3 regions of the Saccharothrix sp. 6-C genome follow, and region 2 is predicted to be linked to each of the others. Evidence: riboswitches for the same ligand, from Rfam matches in the RefSeq annotation. Region 2 holds a riboswitch; each other region holds the start of a gene.
What was found. Region 2 has a riboswitch for glycine ahead of gcvT (glycine cleavage system aminomethyltransferase GcvT). Riboswitches for the same ligand answer to the same signal wherever they lie in the genome.

Region 1: linked by a shared signal. The riboswitch ahead of gcvH (glycine cleavage system protein GcvH) and the one ahead of gcvT (glycine cleavage system aminomethyltransferase GcvT) in region 2 are both predicted to bind glycine.
Region 3: linked by a shared signal. The riboswitch ahead of gcvP (aminomethyl-transferring glycine dehydrogenase) and the one ahead of gcvT (glycine cleavage system aminomethyltransferase GcvT) in region 2 are both predicted to bind glycine.

Annotation. Positions count from the first base shown of each region.
Region 1 covers NZ_CP064192.1:7,435,797-7,442,365, forward strand. Annotated here, with positions in the region: gene IOD16_RS31830 (ABC1 kinase family protein) at 1-1,625, shown strand, start outside; gene IOD16_RS31835 (hypothetical protein) at 1,657-2,364, shown strand; gene IOD16_RS31840 (transcriptional regulator) at 2,357-2,671, shown strand; gene IOD16_RS31845 (glutathione peroxidase) at 2,668-3,153, shown strand; gene IOD16_RS31850 (L-serine ammonia-lyase) at 3,201-4,565, opposite strand; gene gcvH (glycine cleavage system protein GcvH) at 4,570-4,950, opposite strand; glycine riboswitch at 5,098-5,192, opposite strand; gene ald (alanine dehydrogenase) at 5,388-6,494, shown strand.
Region 2 covers NZ_CP064192.1:6,656,080-6,662,648, forward strand. Annotated here, with positions in the region: gene glyA (serine hydroxymethyltransferase) at 1-918, opposite strand, end outside; gene gcvT (glycine cleavage system aminomethyltransferase GcvT) at 933-2,075, opposite strand; glycine riboswitch at 2,201-2,295, opposite strand; glycine riboswitch at 2,297-2,384, opposite strand; gene IOD16_RS28065 (DUF3817 domain-containing protein) at 2,448-2,750, opposite strand; gene IOD16_RS28070 (hypothetical protein) at 2,765-3,142, opposite strand; gene IOD16_RS28075 (helix-turn-helix transcriptional regulator) at 3,247-3,735, opposite strand; gene IOD16_RS28080 (hypothetical protein) at 3,937-4,098, opposite strand; gene IOD16_RS28085 (CaiB/BaiF CoA transferase family protein) at 4,501-5,625, opposite strand; gene IOD16_RS28090 (acyl-CoA dehydrogenase family protein) at 5,625-6,569, opposite strand, start outside.
Region 3 covers NZ_CP064192.1:6,319,978-6,326,546, forward strand. Annotated here, with positions in the region: gene gcvP (aminomethyl-transferring glycine dehydrogenase) at 1-2,681, opposite strand, end outside; glycine riboswitch at 2,837-2,927, opposite strand; gene IOD16_RS26475 (MerR family transcriptional regulator) at 3,036-3,602, opposite strand; gene IOD16_RS26480 (bifunctional nuclease family protein) at 4,165-4,638, opposite strand; gene ftsR (transcriptional regulator FtsR) at 4,782-5,447, opposite strand; gene garA (glycogen accumulation regulator GarA) at 5,462-5,923, opposite strand; gene gcvH (glycine cleavage system protein GcvH) at 6,037-6,420, opposite strand; gene IOD16_RS26500 (CDP-alcohol phosphatidyltransferase family protein) at 6,482-6,569, opposite strand, start outside.

The DNA.
Region 1 (6,569 bases), 780 kb from region 2:
CCACCGAGTGGTGGCGCGCCCTGCGCGGGCGGATCTCGCGCGCCCGCCGCTACTCCCGGATCACCGCGATCGCGTTCCGCCACGGCCTCGGCCCCTACCTGCGCGGGCGGGAGCGCACCGACACCCGGTTGGCGCGGTCGCTGCGGCTGGCGCTGGAGGAGGGCGGTGTCACGTTCGTCAAGCTCGGCCAGGTGCTGTCCACGCGGCCGGACCTGCTGCCGCCGGACGTGGTCGACGAGCTGGCGCTGTTGCAGGACAAGGTGCCCGCGGCGCCGTGGCCCGCGGTGCGCGAGGTGCTGGTGGCCGAGCTGGGGCAGCCGCCGGAGGACGTGTTCGCCGAGTTCGACGAGCGGCCGATCGCCGCCGCGTCCGTCGCGCAGGTGCACCGGGCACGGCTGAAGTCCGGCGAGGACGTGGTGGTGAAGGTGCAGCGGCCGGGCGTGCGGCGGGTCGCCGAGGCCGACCTGGACATCGTGATCCGGCTCGCGTCGACGATGCACGACAAGACCCGGTGGGGCAAGGCGATCGGGGTGCGCGACCTGGCCGCCGGGTTCTCCGCCGCGTTGCGCGAGGAGCTGGACTTCCGGGTCGAGGCGCGCAACCTGGCGGCCGTGCGGGCGGCGTCCGACGGCACGGACGTGGTGCTGCCCGCCGTGCACGAGGACCTCTGCACGGCACGCGTGCTGGTCATGCAACGGCTGGACGGCGCGCCCGTGCGGTCGGCGTCGCTGGAGTCGGTGGACCGGGACGCGCTGGCCCGCACCCTCCTGGACGCGCTGCTGCGCCAGGTGATGCTCAACGGCGTCTTCCACGCCGACCCGCACCCCGGCAACATCATGCTGCTGGGTGACGGCAGGCTCGGCATGCTGGACTTCGGCTCGGTCGGCCGGATCGACGCGCAGCTGCGGTCCGCGCTGGGCAAGCTGCTGCTCGCCATCGACCACGGCGACCCGGCCGGCCTGCGCGACGCGCTGCTGGAGCTGGTGGCGCGGCCCGACGAGATCGACGAACAGCAGCTGGAACGCGCGCTCGGGCAGTTCATGGCACGGCACCTCAGCACCGGGATGCGGCCGGACGTCGAGATGTTCGGAGACCTGTTCAAGCTGGTCTACCGGTACGGGCTGAGCATCCCGCCGGAGATCGCGGCGGTGTTCCGGGCGCTGGCCACGGTGGAGGGCACGCTGGCCGCGTTGTCGCCGGGCTTCAACATCGTGGTCGAGTCGCGGTCGTTCGCGGACAAGCAGTTCAGCGCGCACCTCACACCCGAGTCGCTGAAGCGCACCGTGACCGAGGAGCTGCACGCGGTGCTGCCCATGCTGCGGCGGCTGCCCCGGCGGGCGGACCGGATCTCCAGCGCGTTGGAGCAGGGCCGGCTGGGGCTGAGCATGCGGCTGTTCGCCGACGAGCGCGACCGGCAGTTCATCGTCTCGCTGCTGCACCAGGTGATGCTGACCGTGCTCGGCGCGACGGCGGGCGTGATGGCGGTGCTGCTGCTGGGCGCGGACGGCGGGCCGCGGGTCGGTCCGGACATCTCGCTGTTCCAGGTGTTCGGCTACAACCTGCTGGTCATCAGCGTGCTGCTCGGGCTGCGGGTGGTGGTGACCATCTTCCGGCCACGCGGTTGACGTGGCCGGTTTGCGGTGCAAACCTGATTGGGTGGCAGACCTGCTGGGTGACCTGGCCGAGCTGCGCCGCCGGGCGCGGGAGGACCGGCACGCCTACTCGTTCCCGCTGCTGTTCTTCGGCGTCGCGTCGTTCCTGGCCGTGCCGCTGCACGCGCCGGGGTCGGCGTCGCGCGGGTTCGACGTGCGGCACCCAGTGGCGCTCGGCGTGTACTGGACGGCCGTCCTGGTGGTGGGCGGGCTCGCGACGGTGTGGTGGTACCGCGGACGTGGCGCGCGGGTGGGCATCGAGACGTCCACCGAGGGCTACCTCGGCGCGCTGGCGATCGGCCTGGGCGGCCCGGTGGTCGGCCTGGCCCTGGACCACCTGCCGTTCAGGTTCTCCTCGGGCACCGCGGTCGGGCTGATCGTGCTCGCCGCGGCGACCGTGCTGTGGCGGTGGAAGGCGCCGCGCGCGGCGACCCTGACGGCGGCCGTGCTGGGCACGGCGGTCCTCCAGCACGACCAGCCGGCGATCGGGCAGTTCATCGCCATCGGCCTCGGCCTGGTGGTGCTGGCGGCGGTGGAGCGCAGCACCCGGTTCACCACCATCACGGCGGCGTACCTGGTCGCGCTGTGCGTGTCCGCCGGCTTCACGCCACTGGAGGGCGTCACGCCCAGCACGTGGTCGTTGGGCAGCGTGGTCGTGCTGCCCGGGTTGGTGCTCGTCGTCGGCGGCTTGGCGGGTTTGCGGCGTGGCTGAGCACCCGACCGCGTCGCTGGACGACGTGGTGCACCAGAAGCACCGGCTGGGCATCCTCACCGTGGCGGCGGAGGCGAAGCGGGTCGAGTTCGGCTACCTGCGGTCGACCCTGGAGCTGACCGCGGGCAACCTGTCGCGGCACATCGCGGTGCTGGAGCAGGCCGGGCTGGTCTCGGTGGAGAAGGGGTACGACGGCAAGCGGCCCCGGACGTGGGTCCGGGTGACGGCGGCGGGCGTGACCGCGCTGGCGGCGGAGATGACGGCCCTGCGTGCGCTCGTCGAACGGCACGTAGCCTCGCGGGCATGAGCATCCACGACATCCCGCTGCGCACGCTGTCCGGTGAGCCGTCGAGCCTGGGCGAGTTGGCCGGCAAGGCGGTGCTGGTGGTGAACGTCGCCTCGAAGTGCGGGCTGACGCCCCAGTACCAGGGCCTGGAGCGGTTGCAGGAGCGGTACGCGGCCCAGGGGTTCTCCGTGGTCGGGTTCCCGTGCAACCAGTTCGCCGGGCAGGAGCCGGGCACGGCGGAGGAGATCGCCACGTTCTGCTCCACCACCTACGGCGTCACGTTCCCGCTGTTCGAGAAGGTCGAGGTGAACGGCCCGTCCCGGCACCCGCTGTACACCGAGCTGACGGCGTTCGCGGACACCGACGGCGCGGCCGGCGACGTGCAGTGGAACTTCGAGAAGTTCCTGCTGGCCCCGTCCGGCGAGGTCGTCGCGAGGTTCCGGCCGCGCACCGAGCCCGAGGACGAGGCCGTCGTCAAGGCGATCGAGGCCGTCCTGCCCTGACCAGGCGGGCGTGCGAGGCGGCCGTCCACCGCCTCCCACGCCCCAGGTCAGCACTCGATGACGTTCACGGCCAGGCCGCCGCGGGCCGTCTCCTTGTACTTGACCTTCATGTCCTTGCCCGTCTCACGCATGGTCTTGATGACCTTGTCCAAGGAGACGAAGTGCGAGCCGTCGCCGCGCAACGCCATCCGCGCCGCGGTGATCGCCTTGATCGACGCCAACGCGTTGCGCTCGATGCACGGGATCTGGACCAGTCCCCCGATCGGGTCGCACGTGAGCCCCAGGTTGTGCTCCATGGCGATCTCGGCCGCGTTCTCCACCTGCTCCGGCGTGCCGCCCATGACCTCGGCCAGCCCGCCCGCCGCCATCGAGCACGCCGAGCCGACCTCGCCCTGGCACCCGACCTCGGCGCCGGAGATCGAGGCGTTCTCCTTGAACAGCACGCCGACCGCGCCCGCCGTCAGCAGGAACCGCACCACGCCGTCGTCGGACGCGCCCGGCACGAAGCGGGTGTAGTAGTGCAGCACGGCGGGCACGATGCCGGCCGCGCCGTTGGTCGGCGCGGTCACCACGCGGCCGCCGGCGGCGTTCTCCTCGTTCACCGCCAACGCGAACAGCGTCACCCAGTCCATCACCCGCAACGGGTCGGTGGCGTAGTGCTCGGCGGTCATCCGCTGCCGCATCTCGGCCGCGCGCCGCCGCACCTTCAGGCCACCGGGCAGCACGCCGGTCTGCGTGCAGCCGCGCTCGACGCACTGCTGCATCACCTCCCAGATCCCCAGCAGCCCCGAGCGCACCGACCGCTCGTCGCGCCACGACAGCTCGTTGGCCAGCATGACCTCGCTGATCGACAGGCCGGTCTCCCGGCACCGCGCCAGCAGCTCGTCACCCGTCCGGAACGGGTGCGCGACCGGTGTCTCGTCGGCCTTGATCCGGTCGGCGCCGGTGGCCGTGTCGTCCACCACGAACCCGCCGCCGACGGAGTAGTACACCGCCGAGTCGACCACGGCGGCACCCGAGTGGGCGGTGAAGCTCATGCCGTTGGGGTGCAGCGGCAACGACTTGCGCCGGTGCATCACCAGGTCGGTGTCCTCGGTGAACGCGATCTCCCGCGCGCCGGCCAGCCGCAGCCGTCCCGTGGCGCGGATCTCCGCCACCCGCCGTTCGGCCTCTTCGGGGTCGACCTCCTCCGGCCGGGAGCCCTCCAGGCCGAGCAGCACCGCTTTGGGGCTGCCGTGCCCGTGCCCGGTCGCGCCGAGCGAGCCGAACAGCTCCACGTGCACCCGGTCGACCGAGGCCGCCGAGGGCCGAAGCCGTTGCGCGAACATCATCGCCGCGCGCATCGGGCCCACCGTGTGCGAGCTCGACGGTCCGATGCCCACGGAGAACAGGTCGAACACGCTGATCGCCATGACGTCAGTCCCCGGTCAGTTCCGCGTACTTCACCGCGGTCAGCAGCCCGGACGCGTCGGTCACGGCCACCTTGAACAGCCAACCGGCCCCGTACGGGTCGTTGTTGATCAACGAGGGGTCGCGCACGGCAGTCGGGTTGACCTCCACCACCTCGCCGCTGACCGGCGCGTACAGGTCGCTGACCGACTTGGTCGACTCCAGCTCGCCGCACACCTGGCCGGACGTCACCACGGCGCCCACCTCGGGCAGCTCCACGAACACGATGTCACCCAACGAGTCCGCCGCGTACGACGTGATGCCGACCGCCACGGGCTCTTGGGTACCCGGCGCCCAGTCCACCCACTCGTGTTCTGGCGTGTACAGCAGGTTGTCCGGATAAGTCACGACAGCGCTCCCTCACGGCAAGGTCCACCAGAGCCCCACTCTGTCCTGGGACCTGAGAGCTTCGCCGGGGTGTCGCGACGGCTGACCGTCGGTCCGACCCGGCTTGCACCGTGGGTGCGCGCGGTTGGGCGCGCTTTCCAGAGTCGCCTCACCCGAGCGGTTCTCGCTGCCTGAGAGTGTGCGGGGTACTTGCTCCTTCGGCGCCCCGGCACGTTCACCGAGGTCTCTCCCGCGCGGGTTCCGGCGCTCCTGGCGCGCCGCGGCCGATGTTCAGTTGGTTGGCCCGCACGCTAGGTGCCGGGCCCGACGGGTGTCAACGCGCCACCGGGCTTGTTCGATCAGCACAACGCCGAACCGGCCCGTTGGTGCCGGCGGCACGATGACACCGAATACCCGTTACCGGACCTTTGGTGTAACAACGGCCGAAGGAGCCCACCGTGCGGATCGCCGTCCCCCGTGAGATCAAGAACCACGAGTACCGCGTCGCGCTGACCCCGGCGGGCGCCCACGAGCTGACCCAGCGCGGCCACGACGTGGTGGTCGAGGCCGGCGCGGGCCTCGGTTCGGCCATCACCGACGAGGAGTACCTGGCCGCGGGCGCGAAGGTGCTGCCCGGCGCGGACGACGTGTGGGCCGAGGGCGACCTGGTGCTCAAGGTCAAGGAGCCGATCGCCGAGGAGTACCCGCGGCTGCGCAAGGGCCAGGTCCTGTTCACGTACCTGCACCTGGCCGCCGACCGGCCGCTGACGCAGGCGTTGCTGGACTCCGGCACCACCGCCGTCGCCTACGAGACCGTGCAGACGCCGAACGGCGCCCTGCCGCTGCTGGCGCCGATGTCCGAGGTGGCGGGCAGGCTCGCGCCGCAGGTGGGCGCGTACTCGCTGATGAAGCCGTCCGGCGGGCGCGGCGTGCTGCCCGGCGGCGTGCCGGGCGTGCACCCGGCGCGGGTGGTCGTGATCGGCGGCGGCGTGGCGGGCCTCAACGCGGCGGCGATCGCCGTCGGCATGGGCGCGGACGTGCAGGTCCTGGACACCAGCGTGGACCGGCTGCGCCACATCGACGCGCTCTACCAGGGCCGCCTGCGCACCGTGACGTCCAACCGGTACGCGGTCGAGGAGGCCGTCCGCGAGGCGGACCTGGTCATCGGCGCGGTGCTGGTGCCCGGCGCGAAGGCGCCGAAGCTCGTCGGCAACGACCTGGTGGCCGACATGAAGCCCGGCTCGGTCCTCGTGGACATCGCGATCGACCAGGGCGGCTGCTTCGCCGACTCGCGGCCGACCACGCACGCCGACCCGACCTACCAGGTGCACGACACCGTCTTCTACTGCGTGGCGAACATGCCCGGCGCCGTGCCGCGCACGTCGACCTACGCGCTGACCAACGTGACGCTGCCGTACGCCGTGGCGCTGGCCGACCTGGGCTGGGAGGCCGCGCTGCGGGCGGACGCGTCGCTGGCGCTCGGCCTGAACGCGCACGAGGGCCTGCTGACGAACCTGCCGGTCGCGCAGGCGCACGGGATGACCCACACGCCGGTCGACCTCTGACACCCCGCTACCGCGAAGGGCCCCGCTCACGTGCTGTGAGCGGGGCCCTTCGGTGAGAAAGACGGCCCGCTCAAC
Region 2 (6,569 bases):
GTCGGGCTGGGACAGCCGCTCGGCGAGGATCTTCGCGCCCTCGACCGTGCGCCGCTGGCGGTCGGCGAACTCGGGCGACGCGGCGTGCTTGAACGCCACCGCCTTGCCCGCGATCACGTGCTCCAGCGGGCCGCCCTGCTGGCCGGGGAACACCGCCGAGTTGATCTTCTTCGCCAGGTCGGCCTCGTTGGTCAGGATCACGCCGCCGCGGGGGCCGCCGAGGGTCTTGTGCGTGGTCGTGGTCACCACGTGCGCGTGCGGCACGGGGCTCGGGTGCAGGCCCGCCGCCACCAGGCCGGCGAAGTGCGCCATGTCGACCATCAGGTACGCGCCCACCGAGTCGGCGATCCGGCGGAACTCGGCGAAGTCCAACTGGCGCGGGTACGCCGACCAGCCGGCCACGATCAGCTTCGGCTTGTGCTCGGTCGCCAGCCGCTCCACCTCGGCCATGTCGACCCGGCCGTCGGAGTCCGACACGTGGTAGGGCACCACGTGGTAGAGCTTGCCGGAGAAGTTGATCCGCATGCCGTGGGTGAGGTGGCCGCCGTGCGCGAGGTCGAGGCCCAGGATCGTGTCCCCCGGCTGGAGCAGGGCGAACATCGCGCACGCGTTGGCCTGCGCGCCCGAGTGCGGCTGCACGTTCGCGAAGCCCGCGCCGAACAGCGCCTTGACCCGCTCGATCGCCAGCCGCTCGATCACGTCGACGTTCTCGCAGCCGCCGTAGTAGCGGCGGCCCGGGTAGCCCTCGGCGTACTTGTTCGTCAGCACCGACCCCTGCGCCTGGAGCACCGACACCGGCGTGAAGTTCTCCGAGGCGATCATCTCCAGCGTGCTCTGCTGCCGGTGCAGCTCGGCGGCGACGGCGTCCGCGACCTCCGGGTCGAACTCCGCGAGGGAGGTGTTGAAGTGCTCGGACATGTGTGGGGTCTCCCTTACGAGGTGCGCTTGTAGAAGGGCAGTGCGACGACTTCGACCGGCTCGTGCCTGCCGCGGACGTCCACCGAGAGCCGCGTGCCCGGCTCGGTGTTGCCGACGGTGACGTACGCCATCGCCACCGAGTAGCCCAGGGTCGGCGACAACGCGCCGCTGGTCACCTCGCCGATCCGGGCGCCGGAGGCGTCCAGCACCGGGTAGCCGTGCCGCGGCGCGCGGCGCGAGGCGGTCTTCAGGCCGACCAGCACCTGCTCGGCGCCCCGCTCGGCGACGGCGGCCAGCGCCTCGCGGCCGACGAAGTCACCCGGCTTGTCCAGCTTCACCACCCGGCCCAGGTTCGCCTGGAACGGCGTGCGGTCGCGGCCCAGCTCGTTGCCGTACAGCGGCATGCCCGCCTCCAGCCGCAGCGTGTCGCGGCAGCCGAGGCCGGCGGGCTTGAGGTCGTGCGGCGCGCCCGCCTCGAGCAGGGCCTGCCAGACGTGCGCGGCGTCGTCCGGGGCGACGAACAGCTCGAAGCCGTCCTCGCCGGTGTAGCCGGTGCGGGCCAGCAGCACGGGCTTGCCGGCGACCTCGGTCGGGTACGACGCGTAGTACTTCACCGCGGCCAGGTCGGTCGGTGTGAGGCCGGCGAGGATGGCGGTGGCCTTCGGGCCCTGCACGGCGAGCAGCGCGTAGTCGGTCGAGGCGTCCGTGACGGTCGCGTCGAAGCCCTCGGCCCGCTCGACCAGGGCCGCGTGCACGACGGCGGCGTTGGAGGCGTTGGCCACGACGAGGTACTCGTCGTGGCCGGCCGACGTGCGTCCCCCGGCGGTGGGCGCGGAGGGGTCGAGGCGGTACACGATCAGGTCGTCGATCACCCCGCCGTCGGCCTCGCAGATCATCGTGTAGCGGGCGCGGCCGACGCCGATCGCGGACGCGTGGCCGACCAGGGCGTGGTCCAGCGCGGCGCCCGCCTCCGGGCCGGTGAGCAGGATCTCACCCATGTGGGTCAGGTCGAACAGGCCCGCCGACGTGCGCACCGCGTGGTGCTCGGCCAGCTCGCTGTCGTAGCGCAGCGGCATCCGCCAGCCCGCGAAGTCGGTGAACATGGCCCCCAACGCCTCGTGTTCGGCGTGCAGGGGCGTGCGGCGGCTTTCCATCAGGCGGGCCCTCCCTGGGTGCGGACATGCCGATGGGCCGACCGGTCGGGTCGACGGGCGGGCACGTCCGAGAGATTCACGAGCGAAAGGATGACACGGTCCACCGGAGACTCCTCGTCGAGTGAGCCTCCCCCTCTGCCATGAGCCTGAGAGCTTCGCCACCGGGTGAGGGCGGCTTGCACCGTGGGCGAGGCGCACCGGGTGCGCCTGCTTTCCAGAGTTGCCTTCGTCGCGCGGTACCTGGGCCTGAGAGATTCCGGGGAGGAGTTGCTCCTTCGGCGCCCCGCTCGGGGACTCTCCCGCGCGACATCGACGGCCGTGTTCAGTTGGTACCGCCAGACGCTAGGGGTGCCCGGCGGGCGGGGTCAAGCCCGGTCACAGGCTCTTCTCGGCCCGGACGCTCTCGACCACCTTGCGCTCGGCGTAGAACGACACGAACGGGATCGTGCCCGCGAGCAGCACCAGCACCGTGCCCTTGATCGACCAGCGGGACTTGAGCGCGAGGTCGACGGTGAGCACCAGGTACACCGCGTAGAGGAAGCCGTGGATGGGGCCGATGACCTGCACCATGCCCGCGTTGCCGCCCGCGTACTTGGCGATCATGCCGACCACGAGCAGCAGCAGGCCGACACCGACCACGTAAGCCATGAACCGGAACCTGGTCAACGCGCCGCTCATCGCCCTACCTTCGCTCACCGCTGGTCCCGCGCGTTGAGTTCGGCGAGCATGCGGTTGTAGGCCGCGAGCTCTTCGTCCTCGTCGTCCCGCACGGGCGCTCTGACGGGCTCAACGGTAACGACCGGCCGCGACGGCGCGGCCACCGGCTCCGGCGCGGCCTCGTCGGCGGCCTCGGCCCGGCGGCGGGCGTCCAGCCTGCGGATGCGCCACACCATGAACGCGGGGAAGAGGCCGAACAGCGGCCACTGGAACACGTAACCCAGGTTCTGGAACGTGCCGCCGGCCTGGGAGAACCGGTCCCACTGCCAGTAGGCCAGGCCGCAGCACACGACCAGCGACGCCAGGCAGACGGCCCCGATGGCCAGGCGCTGGGGGGTGATGAGGCCTCGCACGCCTCAAGAGTACTTCGCACGGGGCTGGGGCTCCCCGCACGGGAGCCCGCACCCTCCACGGTGAGGGCTCCTCGACCTCAGGAGCCCGCCCCGACTCGTCGGACCTAGGCCACGCCGTCCCGGCGTTGCCTCTGCAACCTGGCCACGCACCAGGCCGCCGCGCTACCCCGACGCAGGTGCTGGAGCACCGTCATCGGGCCGAGGCGACGACCGAGGTCGGCGGGCGAGAGCCCGGCCGCCCGGTAGTCGAGAGCGCGCTGGTCCAGCGGGCTGATGCCCGCGTCCCACCACTGCTCCGCCTCGGACAGGTCGCCCACCAGCTGCCAGTAGCTGGCGGCCGCGGCGAGCAGGGGCTCGGGCACCTCGGGCGCCCGCTTCCGCATCGCCGCCACGTACGCCGGATCCGCGGACTCGACCTTCACCAGGCCGCGGGGACCGCCATTCGCCCGCTGCACCGGGATCCCCGGCGCGGACGGCGGCGCTTCCGCGAGCCACGCGTCCTTGATCCGGTTCACCTCCTGCAGCTCGGCGTCGTCCGAGCGCTCAGCCGCCCACTGCCGCAACAGCTCGTCGACTCCGGAGTCCTCGACCATTCTGCCTCCTCATCGGTCGAAGATCAGCCAATGCGACGCACCGTATTAGCGGGTACCGACAACCGCTAGACCCTGGTTTGTCAAAAACCCTGTTACCAGGGCGTTATAGCCCTCATTCCACCCGTACGGTGCAACGTTCGAGGGCCGTGGTCACCGATCGTGACCGCATTGAGCGGAGTTCGCGGGGCTGCCGCGCGTCCCCTAGGCGAAGAGGCTGCGAACGAAGGTGATGATCGACTCGGCGCCGGACTGGAGCCACCCGACCGCGGTCCGCACCGCTTCGGCGGACTCGTTCGGCTGGGTGATCAGGAGGAACAGCACCAGCGCGACCGCCGCCAGCGTCACCACCTTCTTGACGTTCACTGATCGGTCTCCGTCCGTCCGACTGGGAGGTGCGGCCGTGCGCCGCACCGGTCGTGTCAACGGCCATGGTCCCTCATTCACCCGGATGATGACGATCGAACCCGCCGCCGTCCCTCGACCGGTCGCACGAACACCACGCAACCACGCCTGAGGGACCCCGAGCGTCACCCGAACGGACGATCAAGGGGACCAGTGGTCCCGCCGATCACCAAGGTACGGGCCACTCGCCCACCCCCTGGCACGGACACCGAGGTTCTTCAGACACTGCCACCTCTGCACAGCCCATCACCTGATTGCGCCGAAGCACGCACCGAGCGTGACAAAGGTCGATGACGGCTGCCTCTCATTTCCGTTACCCCTTCAGGTGATTTCGCGCGCCTTTTTCCTTGCTCGATCGGGTCATCACCCGATCACGCCGGACGCCCGCAGCGCGGCGATCTCGTCCTCGCCCAGCCCCAGCCCGGTCAGCACCTCGGCGGTGTGCTCGCCGACCGCGGGCGGCGGGGTCGGCGTGGCCGCGGGCGTGCGACCGAAGCGCGGCGCGGGCGCGGGCTGCGCCACCCCCGCGACCTCGACGAACGTCCCCCGCCCGGCGTTGTGCCCGTGCCCCGGCGCCTCCCCCGGCGCCAGCACCGGCGCGAGGCACGCGTCCGTGCCCTCCGCGAGCGCGGCCCACTCGTCCCTGGTCCGGGTCGCCACCGCGGCGGCGATGCGGGCCCGCAGCTCCGGCCAGTTCGCCGGGTCGTGCCGGCCGGGCAGCCCGGCGTCGGCGAGCCCCAGCACGACCAGCAGCTCGGCGTAGAACTTGTCCTCCAGGGCGCCGACGCTGACGAACCCGCCGTCGGCCGCCTCGTACACGTCGTAGAACGGCGCGCCGCCGTCCAGCAGGTTCGTCCCGCGCGCGCCCGGCCAGGCGCCCACCGACGACATCCCGTGCACGAACGTGGTCAGCAGCGCCGCGCCGTCGACCATGGCGGCGTCCACCACCTGCCCGCGCCCGGACCTCCCCCGCTCGTACAGCGCCGCCAGCACGCCCAGCGCCAGCAGCAGCCCGCCGCCGCCGAAGTCGCCGACGAGGTTGAGCGGCACGGTCGGCGGCGCGCCCGCCCGGCCGATCGGCTCCAGCGCGCCCGCCACCGCGATGTAGTTGATGTCGTGCCCGGCGCGGTCGGCCAGCGGCCCGTCCTGGCCCCAGCCGGTCATCCGGCCGTAGACCAGCCCCGGGTTGCGGGCCAGGCACTGCGCCGGGCCGATGCCCAGCCGTTCGGTCACGCCGGGCCGGAAGCCCTCGACCAGCACGTCCGACTCCGCGACCAGGCGCAGCACCAGCTCGGCGCCCTCGGGTCGGCGCACGTCCACGCCGATCGAGCGCCGCCCGCGGCCGAGCAGCGGCACCTCCGTGCCGCCGCCGACGCGGTCCACCCGGACCACCGACGCGCCGAGGTCGGCCAGCACCATGCAGCCGAACGGCGCGGGCGCGAGACCGGCCAGCTCGACGACCTTCAGCCCCTCCAGCGGCCCCGGCACTAGAGCGACCTCGCGATGATTTCCTTCATGATCTCGTTCGTCCCGCCGTAGATCTTCTGCACCCGCGCGTCCGCCCACGCGCGCGCGATCGGGTACTCGGCCATGTAGCCGTAGCCGCCGAACAGCTGCACGCACTCGTCCACCACCTGGCACAGCCGCTCGGTGGCCCACCACTTGGCCATCGCGGCGGTGGGCACGTCGAGCCGGCCCGCCAGGTGCTCCTGCACGCACTCGTCGACGAAAGCCCTGGTCACGCGGGCCTCGGTGGCGCACTCGGCGAGCTTGAACCGGGTGTTCTGGAACTTGATCAGCTCCCGGCCGAACGCGGTGCGGTCCTTGACGTAGGCCACCGTGAGGTCCACCGCCGCCTCGATGCCCGCGATCGACGCCACCGCGATGATCAGCCGTTCCTGCGGCAGCTGCTGCATCAGCTGGATGAACCCCTGGCCCTCGCCGGTGCCGAGCAGGTTCGCCGCGGGCACGCGGACGTCGTCGAAGAACAGCTCGGCGGTGTCCTGGCCGTGCATCCCGATCTTGTCCAGCACCCGGCCCCGGCGGAAGCCCGCCGCCTGGGCGGTCTCCACGACCAGCAGCGAGATGCCGGTCGCGCCCTGGCCGGGGTCGGTCTTGGCGACCACGACGACCAGGTCGGCCTGCGCGCCGTTGGTGATGAACGTCTTCGAGCCCGACAGCAGGTACTCGTCACCGCGCCGCAGCGCCCGCGTCTTGATGTTCTGCAGGTCGGAGCCGCCGCCGGGCTCGGACATGGCGATCGCGCCGACGTACTCGCCCGAGGCCATCTTCGGCAGCCAGCGCCGCTTCTGCTCCTCGGTGCCGTAGGCGTTGATGTAGTGGGCGACGATCCCGCTGTGCACGCTGTTGCCCCACGCCGTGTCGCCGCACCGGGCCTGCTCCTCCAGCAGCACGGCCTCGTGCGCGAACGT
Region 3 (6,569 bases), 340 kb from region 2:
GGCCACTCGCCCGAGCCGACGCGGTCGATCTCGTGCCGGATCGCGATCATCGCGTCGATGAACCGGTCGATCTCGGCCAGGTCCTCGCTCTCCGTCGGCTCCACCATGAGCGTGCCCGCCACCGGGAACGACATGGTCGGCGCGTGCAGCCCGTAGTCGGCCAGCCGCTTCGCCACGTCGTCCACCGTCACACCGGTCGCCTTGGTGATCGGCCGCAGGTCGAGGATGCACTCGTGGGCCACGAAACCGCCCTCGCCGGTGTAGAGCACGGGGAAGTGCTCGTCCAACCGGCGCGCCACGTAGTTCGCCGCCGCCACCGCGGTCAACGTCGCCCGCCGCAGCCCGTCGCCGCCCATCATCCGCACGTACGCCCACGAGATCGGCAGGATCGACGCCGAACCCCACGGCGCGGCGCTGATCGGGCCGACACCGGTCGCCGGGCCGGCCGCCGGCTGGAGCGGGTGGTTCGGCAGGAACGGCGCCAGGTGCGAGCGCACGCCGATCGGCCCGACGCCCGGGCCACCGCCGCCGTGCGGGATGCAGAACGTCTTGTGCAGGTTCAGGTGCGACACGTCCGACCCGAACTTGCCGTACCGCGCCAGGCCGATCAGCGCGTTGAGGTTCGCGCCGTCCACGTACACCTGGCCGCCCGCGTCGTGCACCAGCCCGCACACCTCGCGCACGGTGTCCTCGTACACGCCGTGCGTCGACGGGTAGGTGATCATGATCGCGGCCAGCGAGTCGCGGTGCGCGTCGATCGTCGAACGCAGGTGCTCGACGTCCACGTTGCCGCGGTCGTCGCACTTGACGACCACGACCCGCATCCCGGCCATCACGGCGGAAGCGGCGTTGGTGCCGTGCGCGCTCGACGGGATCAGGCACACGTCGCGGTGCGAGTCGCCGTTGGCCAGGTGGTAGGCGCGGATCGCCAGCAGCCCCGCGAACTCGCCCTGGCTGCCCGCGTTGGGCTGCAACGACACCGCGTCGTAGCCGGTCACCTCGGCCAGCCACCGCTCCAGGTCCGCGACGATCGTCAGCAGGCCGGCGGCGTCCGACGCGGGCGCGAACGGGTGCAGGTCGGCGAACTCCGGCCACGTCACGGGCTCCATCTCGGCCGTGGCGTTGAGCTTCATCGTGCACGAGCCCAGCGGGATCATGCTGCGGTCCAGCGCCACGTCCTTGTCCGACAGCGCGCGCAGGTAGCGCAGCAGCGCGGTCTCGGAGCGGTGCGCGTGGAACACCGGGTGGGTCAGGTAGTCGCTGGTGCGGCGCAGGTCGGCGGGGATGCCGTCGGCGGTGTCGGCGTCCAGGCCGTCCACGTCGCCGACCGTCACGCCGAACGCCTGCCACACCGCGACGAGGTGCTCGCGCGTGGTGGTCTCGTCGCACGCGATCGACACCACGTCCTCGTCGACCTGCCACAGGTTCACGCCGAGGTCGCGGGCGGCGGAGACGACGGCGGCGGCGCGGCCCTCCACACGGGCGCGCACGGTGTCGAAGAACTCGCCGTGCACGACCTCGACGCCGCCCTCCAGCAGCCCGGCGGCCAGCACGGTCGCCATCCGGTGGGCGCGGGTCGCGATGGCCTTCAGCCCTTCCGGGCCGTGGTACACCGCGTACATCGACGCGATCACCGCGAGCAGCACCTGCGCGGTGCAGATGTTGCTGGTCGCCTTCTCCCGGCGGATGTGCTGCTCACGCGTCTGCAGCGCGAGGCGGTAGGCGAGCGAGCCGTCGGCGTCCACGGACACGCCGACGAGCCGGCCGGGGAGCTGCCGCTCCAAGCCCTGGCGCACGGCCATGTACCCCGCGTGCGGCCCGCCGAACCCGATCGGCACGCCGAACCTCTGCGTGGTGCCGATGACCACGTCCGCGCCGATCTCGCCCGGGGGGCGCAGCAGCGTCAACGCCAGCAGGTCGGCGGCGACGACGGCCTGCGCGCCGGCCTTGTGGATCTCCTCGACGACCGCCGCGTGGTCGCGCACCACGCCGGACGCGCCGGGGTAGGACAGCAGCACGCCGAAGAAGTCGCCGCCGAGGCCGAGGCCCTCGATGCCCTGCGACAGGTCCGCGGTGACGATCTCGATCCCCAGCGGCTCGGCACGCGTCTCGATGACGGCCAGCGTCTGCGGCAGCGTGTCGGCGTCCACCACGAACTTGGTCGACTTCGACCGTCCCGCGCGGCGGACCAGCGTCATCGCCTCGGCGGCGGCGGTGGACTCGTCCAGCATCGACGCGTTGGCCAGCGGCAGACCGGTCAGGTCGGCGACCATCGTCTGGAAGTTGAGCAGCGCTTCGAGGCGGCCCTGGGAGATCTCCGGCTGGTACGGCGTGTACGCCGTGTACCAGGCGGGGCTCTCCAGCACGTTGCGGCGGATCACCGGCGGCGTGGTGGTGCCGTAGTAGCCGAGCCCGATCATCTGCGTCATCGGGCGGTTGCGCGCGGCGAGGGCGCGCAGCTCGGCCAGCGCCTCGGTCTCGGTGGCGGGCGCGGGCAGGTCCAGCACCAGGTCGCGCTCCCGGATCGACTCGGGGACGGCGTGCTGCGCCAGTTCCTCCAGCGAGCCGACGCCGATCACGTCGAGGATGCGGGCCAGCTCGGCGGGCCGCGGGCCCACGTGCCGGTCGGCGAACGGGGTGCCGTGCTCGAGTGCGGCGAGGGGGATGCGGTCCTGCGTCATCGGTGCTGGCCTCCAGGGCTCCGGACAGACTTCTGCCGTTGCCCTCCCCCTCTGTCTTCTGCCCGGCGTCGGGCGCCTGAGAGCTTCACCCGGCTGTCGGGTTTGCACCGTCGGCGGGGTCGGTCGGTGGTGGCCGACCCGCTTTCCAGAGGCGTCTCACCCGCACGGTCCTTGCGCCTGAGAGGTTCCGGGGAGGATTTGCTCCTTCGGCGCCGAGACTGGCTCGGACTCTCCCGCACGGGATAAAGCGACTACGCGCGAAATCGTACCCGGCAGGTGGGTGAACGGCACCGCCGGCGCGACGCGGATCTCACCGCGTGGCGCCGCTCGTCACCTGCCCGCCGGCAGGCCCGGTCAGCCGATGGCCCTGGTCCGGCGGCGACGGGACAGCTCGTCGTTGGCCGGCTCCACGATCTCCGCGCCGTCCGCCCGTTCGGCGGGGAAGTCGTGGATCGTGCCGCTGATCTCCCGCATCGCGCCGGAGACGGCGATCCCGAACACCCCCTGGCCGCCCTGGAGCAGGTCGACCACCTCTTCCGGCGACGTGCACTCGTAGACGGTGGTGCCGTCGCTGAACAGCGTGATCCGGGCCAGGTCCTGCACGCCGCGGCGACGCAGGTGGTCGACCGCGACCCGGATGTTCTGCAACGAGACACCGGTGTCCAGCAGCCGCTTGACGACCTTGAGGACCAGGATGTCCTTGAACGAGTAGAGCCGTTGGCTGCCGGAGCCCTGGGCACTCCTTATCGTCGGGTTGACCAGCCCCGTGCGCGCCCAGTAGTCCAGCTGGCGGTAGGTGATGCCCGCGATCTGGCACGCGGCGGGGCCGCGGTACCCGACCAGTTCGTCCGGCAGCGAGGAGTCCGGGAACAGCTCACCCTGTTCGCCGGATCCGGCCCGGATGGGCGCTTCCTCGACCACGCCTGCCTCCCCTCGGTCCGGTCACGACGACCGGCGACCAACGTGAAGCCGCCGCGGTGTCCGAATCACACCGTGGCAATTCACCTGAGTTCGACGGTAAGACCGCCTAGGGGGCAGGTCAACGCGACGCGCGGGACGTGTCTGACCTCAACGTGAGGTTGAGGTTGAGAGAGTCGGCCGTCGTAAGCCATTCGGGTGACGTTTAGTGATCGTTTAGCCGATCAAGGTTGACGTTGTGTAACCCAGCCGCGTGACCCTCGGAGGGATCACGTGGACCCGATCCACAACGGACCGCACACGCCCGCGAGACGCCGTTCACGGCTCGGGACCGCACGGCTCGGCCCTTCACGACACCGCCCGACCCCATCGGTCCTGTCAAGCACCCGACCCGCTTGTCCCCAGCCGGGCGTGACGCCACCGAGAGGCCGATCCCCGGGTGCGCGGAGCGGACGGACGCGGTCGCAGGGGCCGGCGGGCATGCGGGACTCCGGACCCCCGGACCGCGGCCACCGATCGACCTGGAGCGGGGCCCGGACCCGGACCCGGGTGGACGGACGCTGAACTACGTGTCCGCGCCGCGGAAGTCCTCGGGCGAGACGGAGTCGAGGAACTCGCGGAACTTCTCGACCTCGTCCTCCTGCTCGTCCGGGATGATGAGGCCGGCTTCCGCCAGCACCGACTCCTCCGCGTGGATCGGCACGCCGATCCTCAGCGCCAGCGCCACCGAGTCGCTCGGCCGCGCGGACACCCGGATGTCGCCGTCGAAGACCAGCTCGGCGAAGTACGTGCCTTCTTGCAGGTCCGTGATCCGCACCTGCTCCAACTGCCGGCCGAGTGCCCCGATGACGTCCTTGAGCAGGTCGTGCGTCAACGGCCGGGCAGGACGGACACCTTGCTGCTCCAACGCGATCGCCGTGGCCTCGACCGATCCGATCCAGATCGGCAGGTACCGTTCGCCCTCGGTTTCGCGCAGCAGCAGGATCGGCTGGTTGGCGGGCAGTTCCACCCGCACGCCGACGACGCGCATTTCGCTCATCGGGTCTCGCCTCCCTCAGCGCGCTGAAATTCTGGCGTCCCCGCTACCAACGAGGATCCCCCACGTACTCTTTCGACGCTACCCGCCAAGCGGGCCCTGTGCGCAACCGCCCGCCCGCTTCCGATCACGATGCGGACACGCGTTCACCTCGGCGAAACCGGGCGTCCGACGACGTCACGCAGGCCCACCTTCACCAAGAGTGTGTGCAGCGTTACGGACAGCGCCGCCAACTCCCGCACGACCTCGTCACGTTCGCGCGGTTGGCGCCCCGCGCCGACGACCTGCTCCACCAGCCCGACCTCGCGGTCGGCCGCGGCGCGGAACGGGCGCAGGTGGCGCGCCTCCAGCCCGTGCTCGGCCATCGCCCGCACGGTGGACGCGATCTGCACCGCCTCGTGGTCGTAGAACCCGCCCGCACCCGGCCTGATCAGGCCGTGCTGCTCCAGGTCCGCCAACACGCCCGGCTCGATGCCCGCTCGCGCCAGCAGGTCTTCGCGGGTGACCCGGTGCCCGGCGGCCGGGGTGAGGTCGACCCCGCGGGTCGCCTTCTGGTCGGCCGCGTCCAACTGCTCCTTGATGACCTTCAGCGGCAGGTACCTGTCCCGTTGTGCGGACAGGACGTACCGCAGGCGGTCCACGTCGGCGGACGTGAACTGCCGGTACCCCGAGGCCGTGCGCGCCGGGCGGACCAAGCCCTCCGACTCCAGGAATCGGATCTTGGAGATGGTGACGTCGGGGAAGTCGGGCCGCAGCTGGGCCAGCACCGCCCCGATGCTCAACACCCCGCGTGGCCGCCCGGCCGCCGTCACCGGAGCCCCATCGCTCAGGCCCCCTGGCCCCCGGCGCCCGGACCGGTCAGGAACACGAGGCGGAACTTGCCGATCTGCACCTCGTCGCCGTTCGCCAGCACCGCCTGGTCGACGGGCTCGCGGTTGACGTAGGTGCCGTTGAGGCTGCCCACGTCGATGACCACGAACTCGCCGCCCTCGCGGCGGAACTCGGCGTGGCGGCGGGAGACCGTCACGTCGTCGAGGAAGATGTCGCTGTCGGGGTGCCGCCCCGCGCTGGTGGTGTCGCGGTCCAGCAGGAACCTCGACCCCGCGTTGGGGCCGCGCTTGACCACGAGCAGCGCCGATCCGGCGGGCAGTGCGTCGACACCCGCGACGGCCGGCTCCTGGGCGGGCGCCTCGGCGCCCTCGACCTCGGCGAGGAAGTCGGCCCGGAAAACGGAGGTCCGCTCCGGGGACTGCTCGGGCGGAACGCCTGGCCCGTCGTTCGTGCTCACCTGAGCTCTCCTCCTGCTGCTGGAACCGTCGAGACCGCTAGAACCTATCGTGCCCGAACCCTGGTCTGAGGAGCGGCTCCCCCACCGACCGAAGAGCCGCCGGAAGATCGACGTCACTCCGCGGCCGCCAGCTCCTGGTACGCGGCGGCGTCGAGCAGGTCGTCGACCGCGGAGGGGTCCTCCAGCCGCAGCTCCACCATCCACCCCTCGCCGTACGGGTCGGAGTTCACCAGGTCGGGCTGCTGGTCGAGCGAGTCGTTGCGGGCCACGACCTCGCCGGCGAGCGGCGCGTAGATGTCGGACACGCTCTTGGTCGACTCGACCTCACCCAGCGTCTGCCCGGCGGCGACCTGCTCGCCGAGTTCCGGGAGCTGGACGAACACGACGTCACCCAGTTGTTCCTGGGCGTAGTCGGTGATGCCCACGCGCACGGTGTCCTCACCGGTGCGCAGCACCCACTCATGTTCCTCGGTGTACTTGAGCTCCTCGGGAATCACCGCGGTGTGCTCCTTCAATGACGGTGGATCAACGCTCCGCCGGATCTTCCCACGTCGGCGTTCAGGCCGGCGCGACACCCGGCCGTCGGCGCATCGCGAGGGTGAACTGGTAGACGTACAGCACGCCCGACCACAGGTACAAGGCTCCT